2 linked regions of the Granulosicoccus antarcticus IMCC3135 genome follow. The protein of the gene in region 1 interacts with the protein of each later gene in a pairwise test. Links are inferred from orthologs where the notes say so. Each region holds a gene or a part of one and is shown in the gene's direction. Other genes may lie near its edges.

Region 1 (5,781 bases):
AGTGTGCCAACAGGCCGTCTGATCCGTGCCATGAATAACCACTTCGAGGCGTTGATATTGTTCACGATCGCCGTCGTAGTGATCAGCCAGTCGGGTCAATCCAGTGGATTCACAGGATTGTGTGCCTGGTCGTATCTGCTGGCCCGCCTGCTTTATATCCCTGCCTATGTCTTTGGCTGGGTGCCGTGGCGCTCCATCATCTGGGCGGTGAGTTTCCTGGCCTCCATGGCCATGATGCTGGCCGCACTGTTCTGACGATCGAGTTGTCCGGATCAGGGCTTTGTGAGCATTGATTTCAAATCGGCGAAGGGGTTGTGGGTGGCAACCTCGCCCTTGTCCTCTTTGCCGGTGGTTACTTGCTCGACATAGCGTTGATGTTCGTTGTCATGGCAGTAGACGCATAACAGCTCCCAGTTGGTGCCATCCTGCGGATTGTTGTCGTGATCGTGATCACGATGATGCACGGTCAGCTCTCTCAGGTTCGAATTGTCGAACTCTCGCATGCAGCGACCACACACCCAAGGGTAGAGCTTCAATGCACGTTGACGATAGCCGTTTTCGCGGGTGGAGTAGTCAGCCCGGGCATTGGCAACGATTTTGTCGAGTTTGTCGGAGTTTGGCTTTTTCATTATCGGGAAAGTTCGATGGGTTGTCCGTGAGGTGTGCGGCAGGCGGCTTCGTCCCAATCGTTGTGTAATCGGGCCAGTTCACTACGTTCGCCAATTCTTTTTTGCACGATCATGTGCTCAAGAGCTGATAGCCAGTGACTATAGTAGGTATCGCCCAGATCAGGGTCACCCTGTTGCTGGGCAGTGCGAATGCTTTCACTCAGTGTTGTCGCCCATTCCTGCCAGGTGAAAACCCCTTGTTCATGTAATGACAGTGTCATGGCGAATACCTCTGCCTCCCAGGGTTCGCTGAACACCGGACCTTCGGTGTCTCTGGGAATGGAGGGTAGTGCTTGTAACGCGGTGTCTGAATTCTTGTCGTTGGGGGTATTGTGGTTCATGATTGTGTACACAGGTAGGGTTCCCAGCAATCGACATGCACATCGCCACGCCGGGTCTCCTGCTCTCCCCATAGTTCGGTGGCGCTGAAGCGGATGTTGTACAGCCATTGAGGTTGTTCACCCTGTCCTAGCGCATGTGCATCGGGATAGATATGCGCACCATGGATCTTGTGAACGATGCCGGTGTGATTGCGAATGTAGGCCGGTAGGCGTGTGTGGGTGCTGCTGTGCAGGTTACGCACCCGGACCTGCTCGCCGAGAGCAAAGGCGGGGAGGCTGTCTACGGCTCGGTTGACCGGAGCCCCCTTGCGTAGCACCGTGCTGACATCCTTGGCAAGTAATACGCGTTTTACAGGGGCAGCTTTTGTCATCGACTTGCCTGAGGCCTGTTCTGCAGCTGTGATCAGCTGGTGATTCAACAGCAACCTCTCCAGCGACTGAAGCCAGACACGATAGTAGCCAATACTCAGATACTGCGCGGGCGGCAAACTTTCGCGTACCGAGCGTGATTCATCCAGGTTCCAGGTACCGGTTGCTCCCATCGCCAGTGTCATGGTGAGTACGTCCCGTTCCCAGTCATGATCGAACAGATGATCATCATGCAGGGTCTGGGTTTCAGATTCGGCTGCCAGAGGACCAAAGCCCTGAAGCCCGCCCATGTCATGGACGCCGTTCATGCGCTCTGGCCGGCAACGGGCAGAGCAAGCCCAGTACCTATCATCGAGTTGCGCGTAACCAGCGCGGCCAGCTGCTCCTCGCTCAGGTGTTCACTCTGGCTGGGTCGCTCTGGTATGACCAGGTACCGAACTTCGGCAGTAGAGTCCCAGACCGTGATGCGTCGGGATTCAGGCAGGATAACGCCAAATTCCTTGAGAACGCCTGCCGGATCAATAACCACTCGGGAGCGATAGGGTGCAGATTTGTACCAGGCTGGAGGCAGGCCAAGTACTGGCCAGGGATAGCAGGAGCACAGAGTGCAGACCACCATATTGTGAACATCGGCCGTATTTTCCACCGCCACCATGTGTTCCCCCTGTCGTCCACTGAAGTCCAGTGAGGCGATAGCGTCGGTGGCATCGTTCAATAGCCATTCGCGAAATTGGGGGTCAACCCATGAACGAGCTACCACGCGTGCACCATTGCGTGGACCTACCTGGTTCTCGTAGGTGTCTATCAGGGCGTTGAGGGTATCGGTTTTGATATAACCCTTGTCAATCAGCAGACTCTGCAGTGAGCGTACCCGTAAAGCGGTATCGTCCAGATGAGAGTGATCGTGCGGGTGGTCGTGTCCAGCAGCGCCATGAGGGTCGTCAGGGGTATTTCCAGTTTTATCTGTCGCAGTCATTGGCGTGTTGTTGGTTTGAACCGGGTTTCATCATCATACGGTCAGACTTGAGCACGTCAACCGCTCCGTTATTTCGAATTATCGAGTGCCGGTAGTAACGGCAGCTTGCGGGAGTTTGCTAAAGTGTGGAATGGACCGTTTTCTCACCCCCAGTAGCACGCAGCAGTTTGAATTGATTATCAAACGCTCGCGGTTCATCACCAGTGTCGGGCATGTTGCAGGACAGGTGGCGGCGCGTCAGTTCATCGAGCAGTGTCGCACTGAAATGCCCGATGCCAGCCATCACTGCTGGGCGATGGTGGCTGGGCCCCCGGATGATATCTATCTGCAGGATCAGAATGATGACGGCGAACCGAAGGGGACGGCGGGAAAACCAATTCTGAATGTCGTGCAGCACTCGGGACTGGGCAATATCGTTGTCGTGGTGACGCGTTATTTCGGGGGGATCAAACTGGGGGCAGGTGGATTGGTGCGTGCCTATAGTCAATCGGCGAGCCAGGCACTGCTCGCGCTGACAACTCGCGAGACGTTTGTCCGGCAGTGTGTGCAGGTAGAGCTGGCCTATGGGCTTCTGGATTCACTGGAGCACTGGTTGGCAGGTACCGACATTCTGATCGAAGAGCGTAAATTCGACACCAGCGTGCATCTGGCGTTAATGGTGCCGCTTGGGGACATGACAGTATTGCAAGAAAAGCTGGCCGTTCTGGGAGGCGGGGAGATTATCGCTGAGTAGTGAACTGGTTAACAGCCTAGTTATCAGACTGCATACTGGTCGATAGTCGCAGTTTTCGTGTAGTTCACGACTCTGGAATATGGGCCTACAGATGTTGGTCGCAGCAAGAATGCGGTGGTAAGCTTCTAGGCCCAAGGTGCGTAAGCCCAAGAGTCATTGCTCTCTTAAACTATGTTGACTGAAGATCGCCCCGAGCCGTGCACACAGCACGTGTCACCCCGAGCCTCGATCATCTCAGAAAGCCGCAAGCCTGCTGGTGTGCGAAAGGCTGCGCGTTCACAAGAGTCCAGCGACCTGCCTGATAACGTGTCTTACTTGCAAACTCCTCGACGATTGATGTTCGTTATCGAAGCCCTGACGGTCGGCGGTGCCGAGCACATGGTTGTCGATCTGGCCAATGAATTCGTCAAGCGCGGTGACGTGGTCCATGTTGTCTGCCTGAGTTCTCTGGGAGAGCTCTCTTCACGATTGTCACCTGATGTCTTCGTGCATCTGCTGAACAAGAAGCGGGGCATCGACTACAAGATTCCCGGACGCCTGCGAGCCTTGGCGAAAAAACATCGTGTTCAGGTAGTCAATTCACATTTGTGGACGGCCAATCTATGGACCCGCATTGCACTGGTGCGAAGTGGCATTCCTGTCGTGGTAACCGAACACAATCGGGATGTCTGGAAAAAGCTGCATAACCGGATCGCTGATCGTGCGTTGAGCCGAGTCACGGCCCAGTTGATAGCTGTATCACAGGATACCGCCAACTTCTATGCTGAAGATGTCGGCGTCGATGGCAAACTCATTTCAGTTGTCAATAATGGCGTGGATACCTCTTTGTACGCCAGTGGCAACGGCGCGGCGCTGCGTAGTGAACTGGCGGCACCCGGAGAATTTCTGATTGGAACGGTGGGACGCCTGGCGACAGCCAAGAATCATCCACGTCTGGTGGAAGCCGCTGCAATCATGCGTGATGCGGGTGTGTCGGTACGCGTCGTCATCGTGGGTGAGGGTCCGCAGCGTGATACTACCGAAGCGTGCATAGCAGATTTGAACATCGGTGATCGTGTTACGTTGCTGGGTGAGCGTAGTGATGTTCCGGATTTGCTGGCAGCGTTTGATGTGTTTGTGCTGTCCAGCGATCGAGAAGGGCACCCGTTATCCGCACTCGAAGCACAGGCAGCGGGTACGCCTGTCGTTTTGACTGATGCAGGTGGTAGTGCCGATGCCGTCTCGCGCAATGAGCATGGAGTGGGTGGTTTGCTGGTGGAGAAAAGTGCCGAAGCGCTGGCTGAGTGCCTGAGTGCTCTGGCCGTTGATCCACAGCGACTCCAGGAGATGTCTGCCTTTGCACAAAGCCACGCATCACATCATTTTGACAAGACGTTGATGATTGATCGTTATAGCGAGATCTTCGACAAGGTGAAGCGCAACAGCATTATCGCCAACAAGTAAGTTACAGCTGCAGCGGGCGTTTGACCTGCTATTTGAGTCGATCTTCGAGCCATGTTGTAATTCTGTCCTTGATTGAGGACGGGCGCCGGGTTGTCTGATTCCATTGATCCTGCTGATACTGCACGCAACTGAGTGAGTACAGTTGATTCTCTTCAATCTGCCCTTGTACCTGAATATCCGCGGGTGGGTTTTCCTGATGCCAGACTCCGTGAATTTCAGGTGGGCAATGCAGGCTGAACCAGTTGTTTCGATCCGGTTTCGCTAAATTCAGAAGGGTGTCGAGCGTTTGGGGTTCGATGGCGATTGTGATAGTGACGACATCTTCCGCATCCTCGATAGTCTGCACCTGGGATGTAGAACACACACCGGCAGTCTTGAAGTAGGCATCCAGCAACTGCTGGGACAGGGTCGGCTGTGCGCCGTGCGTCAGGCCGCTTAGCAGGTATGTACCGACAAGGAGCATGCCGGGCCGATGGGTCATGAAGTGTGACATTGCTGCTGCCGTCAGTCCCGCGTTACGCTGAGCTCCAGGGTTTTCAAGAGTCCTACCCTTGAACCTCTTAGTGCAAACGTCGAATACGATCGAACTTGGCGGTGCCGGATAATCGATAGAATCGCGCCAGCTCCTGGTGCAGACTGCGTTGATCGCCAGGTCCCGAAAATTCCTGTACCAGCCAATGACAGTAAGTGGCCGCGAAGTCACCTGCCGTCTTGTAGCGCTCATATAGTGTCGATCCGACGGGCGCAGTGTAGCGTACATTTCTGAATAATTGTCTGTGTAGCTGGTCTCTGCTGAGGGGGTCGGAACAGGACTCGAGTAGCAGCATGTACTTGTCTACCTCTGCCTGAAGCTCCATGTCCAGTGCCCGAAGTTGCCGGTCATGATGGGCATGCCAGAGTAGGCAGACGGCATGGCTAACGCCTTCTACAACAGTGCACAGGCTATCAATTGAGCCTTGATCGTAGGCGTATAGTGCACCCTTGTCATCGGTCTGCGTATGCTCGTTGGCAAGGCTCAATACATCCTGATCCAGATAGAGTGTAAATTCCAGAGAATCATCACTCTGACTGATGAAGATGGTCTCTTCTGTCATGTCGGCAGTATGATGGTCTCCAGTATCCGGGTTAGCCCCGTCAGTAGCCCCTGTCTCACTGGCCAGGTGCTGCGCCAGTTCGGCATCGTGTGATACGAAATGTTCTACCTGATAGGGTATGGCCAGATCATACTGAAGTTGCAATCTGGACTGCAGA
Region 2 (4,572 bases), 470 kb from region 1 along the record:
TTCCGAGTCACAAGCCTTGTTAAGCACACTAGCCAGTCAATCTGCCACAATCGACGAATTAATGACACACAGTCATCTGAGCGTCTCGCAGCTGGCAGCTCTATTGGGTTTGCTGGAAGCAAAAGGCCTGATCAGGACTTCGGCAGGAGGCCGTTATGCGCTTTGCCAACCCTGAAAATTACACGGCCTCGTTGACAAAATGCGATCAAGCGACGACGCTATCGCCGTGAGTCATACTTATCGGTCAATCTGTGAACGGTCTGCCATAGTGCCGTTAACCCCCGTTGGGTGACTCTTTAAGTATGATCCTTTGTACTTGAGACCATCGTCCCTGTCCCCATGATCGGGTGCCGGTCCAGCTGCCATCACAATCAATTCGGTATTCATGAGCAAAAATCTGGTCATTGTTGAGTCCCCTGCCAAGGGCAAGACGATCGAGAAGTATCTGGGCAAGGACTACAAGGTACTGGCCTCTTATGGCCATGTTCGCGACCTGTTGCCCAAGGAAGGCGCTGTCGATCCCGATAACGACTTCGCCATGAAGTACCAGATGATCGAGCGCAACGAGAAACACGTTGCCGCCATCAAGAAGGCCTTGAAGAAAGCTGACAACCTGCTTCTCGCAACGGATCCGGATCGCGAGGGTGAGGCCATCAGCTGGCATCTGGTCGAGCATCTACGTGAAACGGGCGATCTGGAAGGCAAACACGTTGAGCGTGTGGTCTTTCACGAAATTACCAAAAAGGCAGTCCAGGAGGCTGTCGATAACCCGCGCGAACTCGGTTATGACCTGGTTAACGCGCAACAGGCGCGTCGTGCACTGGACTACCTGGTTGGTTTCAACCTGTCGCCATTGTTGTGGCGCAAGATTCGTCGTGGCTTGTCAGCGGGACGCGTGCAGTCTCCCGCATTGCGCATGATCTGCGAGCGTGAGAACGAGATCGAAGCCTTCATTCCCCAGGAATACTGGAGCGTGCTGGCCGAACTGGAAAAAAACACACAGCCCTTCACCGCCCGTCTGTCTCTGCTCAACGGCGAGAAGGTCAAGCAGTTCACCGTCAACAATGGCGAACTGGCCAACTCGACTCGCGATATGTTGCTGAGCAATGCCAATGGCACGCTCACGGCCGTCAAGGTCGAGAAGAAACAGCGTAAACGCAACCCGACAGCACCGTTCACCACCTCGACTCTGCAGCAGGAAGCGTCACGAAAACTCGGATTTGGTGCTCAGCGAACCATGCGCACCGCCCAGAAACTATACGAAGGTATAAAAATTGGTGAGGAAGGCCCCACCGGTTTGATCACCTATATGCGTACCGACTCCATTACGCTGTCTCAGGAATGCCTTGACGAATTGCGGGAGCTGATACCAAAACGCTTTGGCAAGGAATACCTGCCCGAGGCAATCAACGTCTACAAGAACAAATCCAAGAATGCGCAGGAAGCGCACGAGGCGATTCGCCCTTCATCGGTGATGCGCGCCCCCGACGAGATCAAGCAATTTCTCGAAGAAGATCAGTACAAGCTCTATAACCTGATCTGGAAACGAACCGTCGCTAGCCAGATGATCTTCGCCACCATCGACCAGGTTGCCGTGGATTTCGCCTGCGGTGAAGGCAATCTGTTTCGCGCTACCGGTTCGACTATCCACTTCCCCGGTTTCATGACCGTCTACAAGGAAGATGAGGACGACAAGAAAAAGTCTGACGACGATGAGAAAGTGTTGCCAGAGATGAAGGAAGGCGACCAGGTCCCGTTGCAGGACATCAAACTGACACAGCATTTCACTGAGCCTCCGCCGCGCTTCTCTGAGGCAAGCCTGGTCAAGACGCTGGAAGAATATGGAATTGGACGACCGTCAACCTATGCCTCCATCATTTCCACGCTGCAGTCACGAGAATATGTGGAAATTGAAAGTCGCCGCTTCTTCCCGACCGATACGGGTCGAGTGGTCGCAACGTTTCTTGCCAAGCATTTCGACAAGTACGTGGACTACGACTTTACGGCCAATCTGGAAGATGAGCTGGATGCCGTATCACGTGGCGAGAAAGACTGGGTGCCCTTGTTGGCTGAGTTCTGGAAACCTTTCAAGGAACAGGTAGACGACAAGCTGGAGAACGTCTCGAAGGATGAGGCCATTCAGGCCCGTGAACTCGGAACAGACGAAGAATCCGGTAAGCCGATCACCGTTCGCATTGGTCAGTACGGTGCGTTTGTCCAGATCGGTACCCGCGATGATGAGGACAAGCCCAAGTTCGCAGGGCTGCGTCCCGGTCAACGCATGAACACCATCACACTGGAACAAGCCATTCAGCTATTCGACCTGCCCCGAGATCTGGGTGAATCTGCTGAAGGTGAGAAAATCACGGCCAATATTGGTCGGTTTGGTCCCTATATCAAATACGCCTCCAAGTTCGTATCGCTCAAGGAAGACGATCCTTACACCGTAACGCTGGAACGGGCACTGGAGATCGTCGCCGAGAAGAAGATTGCTGATGCCAACAAGCTGGTCAAGGAGTTTGAAGGCACCGACATTCAGATACTCAATGGTCGCTGGGGCGCCTATATCACCGACGGCAGCAAGAACGCAAAAATCCCCAAAGAATTGAAAGAGACCCCGGCAGCGATTGATCTGGAGACCTGCCAGAAACTGCTGGCCGAAGCGCCAGAGCGGCGCGGTCGCGGCAAGAAGAAAGCTGTAGCCAAGAAGACAGAGGCCACTGCCAAGAAAAAAGCGGTCGCAAAGAAGAAGACCAAGAAGAAAAGCGCCAGCAAAAAGAAAAGCGCCGCCAGCAAGAAAAAAAGTGCTGCCAGTAAAAAAGCTGCAGCCAAGAAAAAAGCCGCAGCCTCCAGTGATAGCTCCAAGGCTGAGTGAACATGCCGGATCTCAGCAAGGCTGTTTCAGCCTTGCGATCTGGTGGTGTCATCGCCTACCCGACCGAAGCGGTATTCGGACTCGGCTGCGACCCGCATGACGAAGCAGCGCTTGCGCGCATCATTGACATCAAGAGCCGTGATGCGCACAAAGGCTTCATTCTCATTGCCGCGACTCAAGCTCAGCTGAGCCCCTTTCTGGCCCCGATAGAGCCGTCCTGGCAGACGCAATTCGACGCTGCCTGGCCAGGGCCTGTCACCTTTGTTGTACCTGCACGCCAGGGCATCAGCGAGCTGCTCTCAGGCTCCAGGGACACACTGGCTGTAAGGGTCAGCAACCACCCACTGGTACAACGCCTATGCGAGGATTTTGGTGGCGCAATCGTATCCACCAGTGCCAATCGTTCCGGCCAGGAGCCTTGTCGTGACACGGCAACCGCAACAACACTTTTTGGTCCGCAGCTTGATGCCATCGTCCAGGGCCAGATCGGTACACTGAGCGCCCCGACTCGAATCATCGATGTCCGCACCGGAGCTCAGCTGCGCTGAGCATTTAGTAGTCGCTGCCCGGGCACAGCAAATACTGTGTATTCTACAAAAGCCCTAACAGGGCTCAGACAGTAGTGATAACGTTCGCGAAATAGACAGCCCGTTCTTGAATATTCCCTACAAGGAAAAACGCAGAGCGGCGCTTCCCGGTTTCTACTCAATTGAATGGCGATACTCTCAATGACCGAACGTACTGTGAAACTACACAGCGAGCTGGCGTACTCCGTGGACACTCCCACAACCATCTTGCTACAAGTGGCGGCCATGCACACGAGCAGACAGTTCATCAGTGATGAACTACTGACGGTCAACCCTTCTACCCCCGTCGATTTCTTGCAGACAGGACCACTGGGTAACCGCGCCAGCCGCCTGATCCTGCAACCCGGTGCCACCGTCATTCATTATTCCGCAACGGCAACTCTGGAACCCAAAGAGCCCTACGATGGAAATCTGTTTGAACTCGACTACACCGAGCTGCCTGCTGATGTACTGCCGTACCTGAATCCAAGCCGCTATTGTGAATCCGACAAACTGTATAAATTTGCAACCGATCTGTTTGGCAATATGAATCGTGGCTACGATCGAGTCAGCAAGATCACAGACTGGGTCTATAACAGCCTGGCTTACACCCCTGGCAGCACAGGCCCCAGTACAACTGCTTGTGACGTGCTATTGCAACGCACTGGCGTTTGTCGAGATTTCGCACACGTCTCTATCGCCCTGTGCCGCGCACTGGGAATTCCTGCACGCTATGTCTCGGGGTATGCGGTTAATCTTAATCCACCGGATTTTCACGGTTTCTTCGAAGCCTTTTTGGGCGGCGACTGGATTCTGTTCGATGCCACAAAACTGGCTCCGGTAAGCGGTTTTGTAAGAATTGGCGCTGGACGAGACGCCGCCGATGTGGCCTTCGCCACCTTGATCGGTCAGGCCACACTAACCTCCATGACAGTGCAGGCAATCGACCCTAACCAGAAGATTGACGACGCCCGCAACGAAGTTATTTCTACCGCCTGAGGGATCGTGAATCGGTAGTGACACGTCACTGAGACTATCGTGCCTGTTGATGTGATGGCAGGCAACACTACAGTTACCTCGATAGGCTCGTTGGGCCATAAATCCAGATTCATTAATCTGGATAAAGTCCAG

Evidence for each region.
Region 2: the proteins of IMCC3135_RS04555 (region 1) and IMCC3135_RS06670 interact in binary tests that used the Escherichia coli proteins (3 or more experiments, as listed by UniProt). The link is inferred for Granulosicoccus antarcticus IMCC3135 from one-to-one orthologs.

What each region holds. Positions count from the first base shown.
Region 1 is NZ_CP018632.1:1,071,923-1,077,703, forward strand. What follows is about bases 1,400-4,285. They hold IMCC3135_RS04555 (YigZ family protein), read left to right. Parts: upstream 1,400-2,484; coding sequence 2,485-3,087; downstream 3,088-4,285. Other genes in these bases: nthB (nitrile hydratase subunit beta), read right to left, coding at 1,400-1,686; nthA (nitrile hydratase subunit alpha), read right to left, coding at 1,683-2,354; IMCC3135_RS04560 (glycosyltransferase), read left to right, coding at 3,259-4,285. Outside these bases: IMCC3135_RS04530 (MAPEG family protein), read left to right, coding at 1-255; IMCC3135_RS04535 (YajD family HNH nuclease), read right to left, coding at 273-629; IMCC3135_RS04540 (nitrile hydratase accessory protein), read right to left, coding at 629-1,009; more of nthB, read right to left, coding at 1,006-1,399; more of IMCC3135_RS04560, read left to right, coding at 4,286-4,530; IMCC3135_RS04565 (hypothetical protein), read right to left, coding at 4,559-5,023; IMCC3135_RS04570 (hypothetical protein), read right to left, coding at 5,091-5,781.
Region 2 is NZ_CP018632.1:1,544,985-1,549,556, reverse strand. Bases 60-3,130 are described here. They hold IMCC3135_RS06670 (DNA topoisomerase I), read left to right. Parts: upstream 60-385; coding sequence 386-2,875; downstream 2,876-3,130. Other genes in these bases: tsaC (L-threonylcarbamoyladenylate synthase type 1 TsaC), read left to right, coding at 2,878-3,130; dprA (DNA-processing protein DprA), read left to right, coding at 60-175. Outside these bases: more of dprA, read left to right, coding at 1-59; more of tsaC, read left to right, coding at 3,131-3,423; IMCC3135_RS06660 (transglutaminase-like domain-containing protein), read left to right, coding at 3,604-4,440. UniProt on the Escherichia coli protein: Releases the supercoiling and torsional tension of DNA, which is introduced during the DNA replication and transcription, by transiently cleaving and rejoining one strand of the DNA duplex.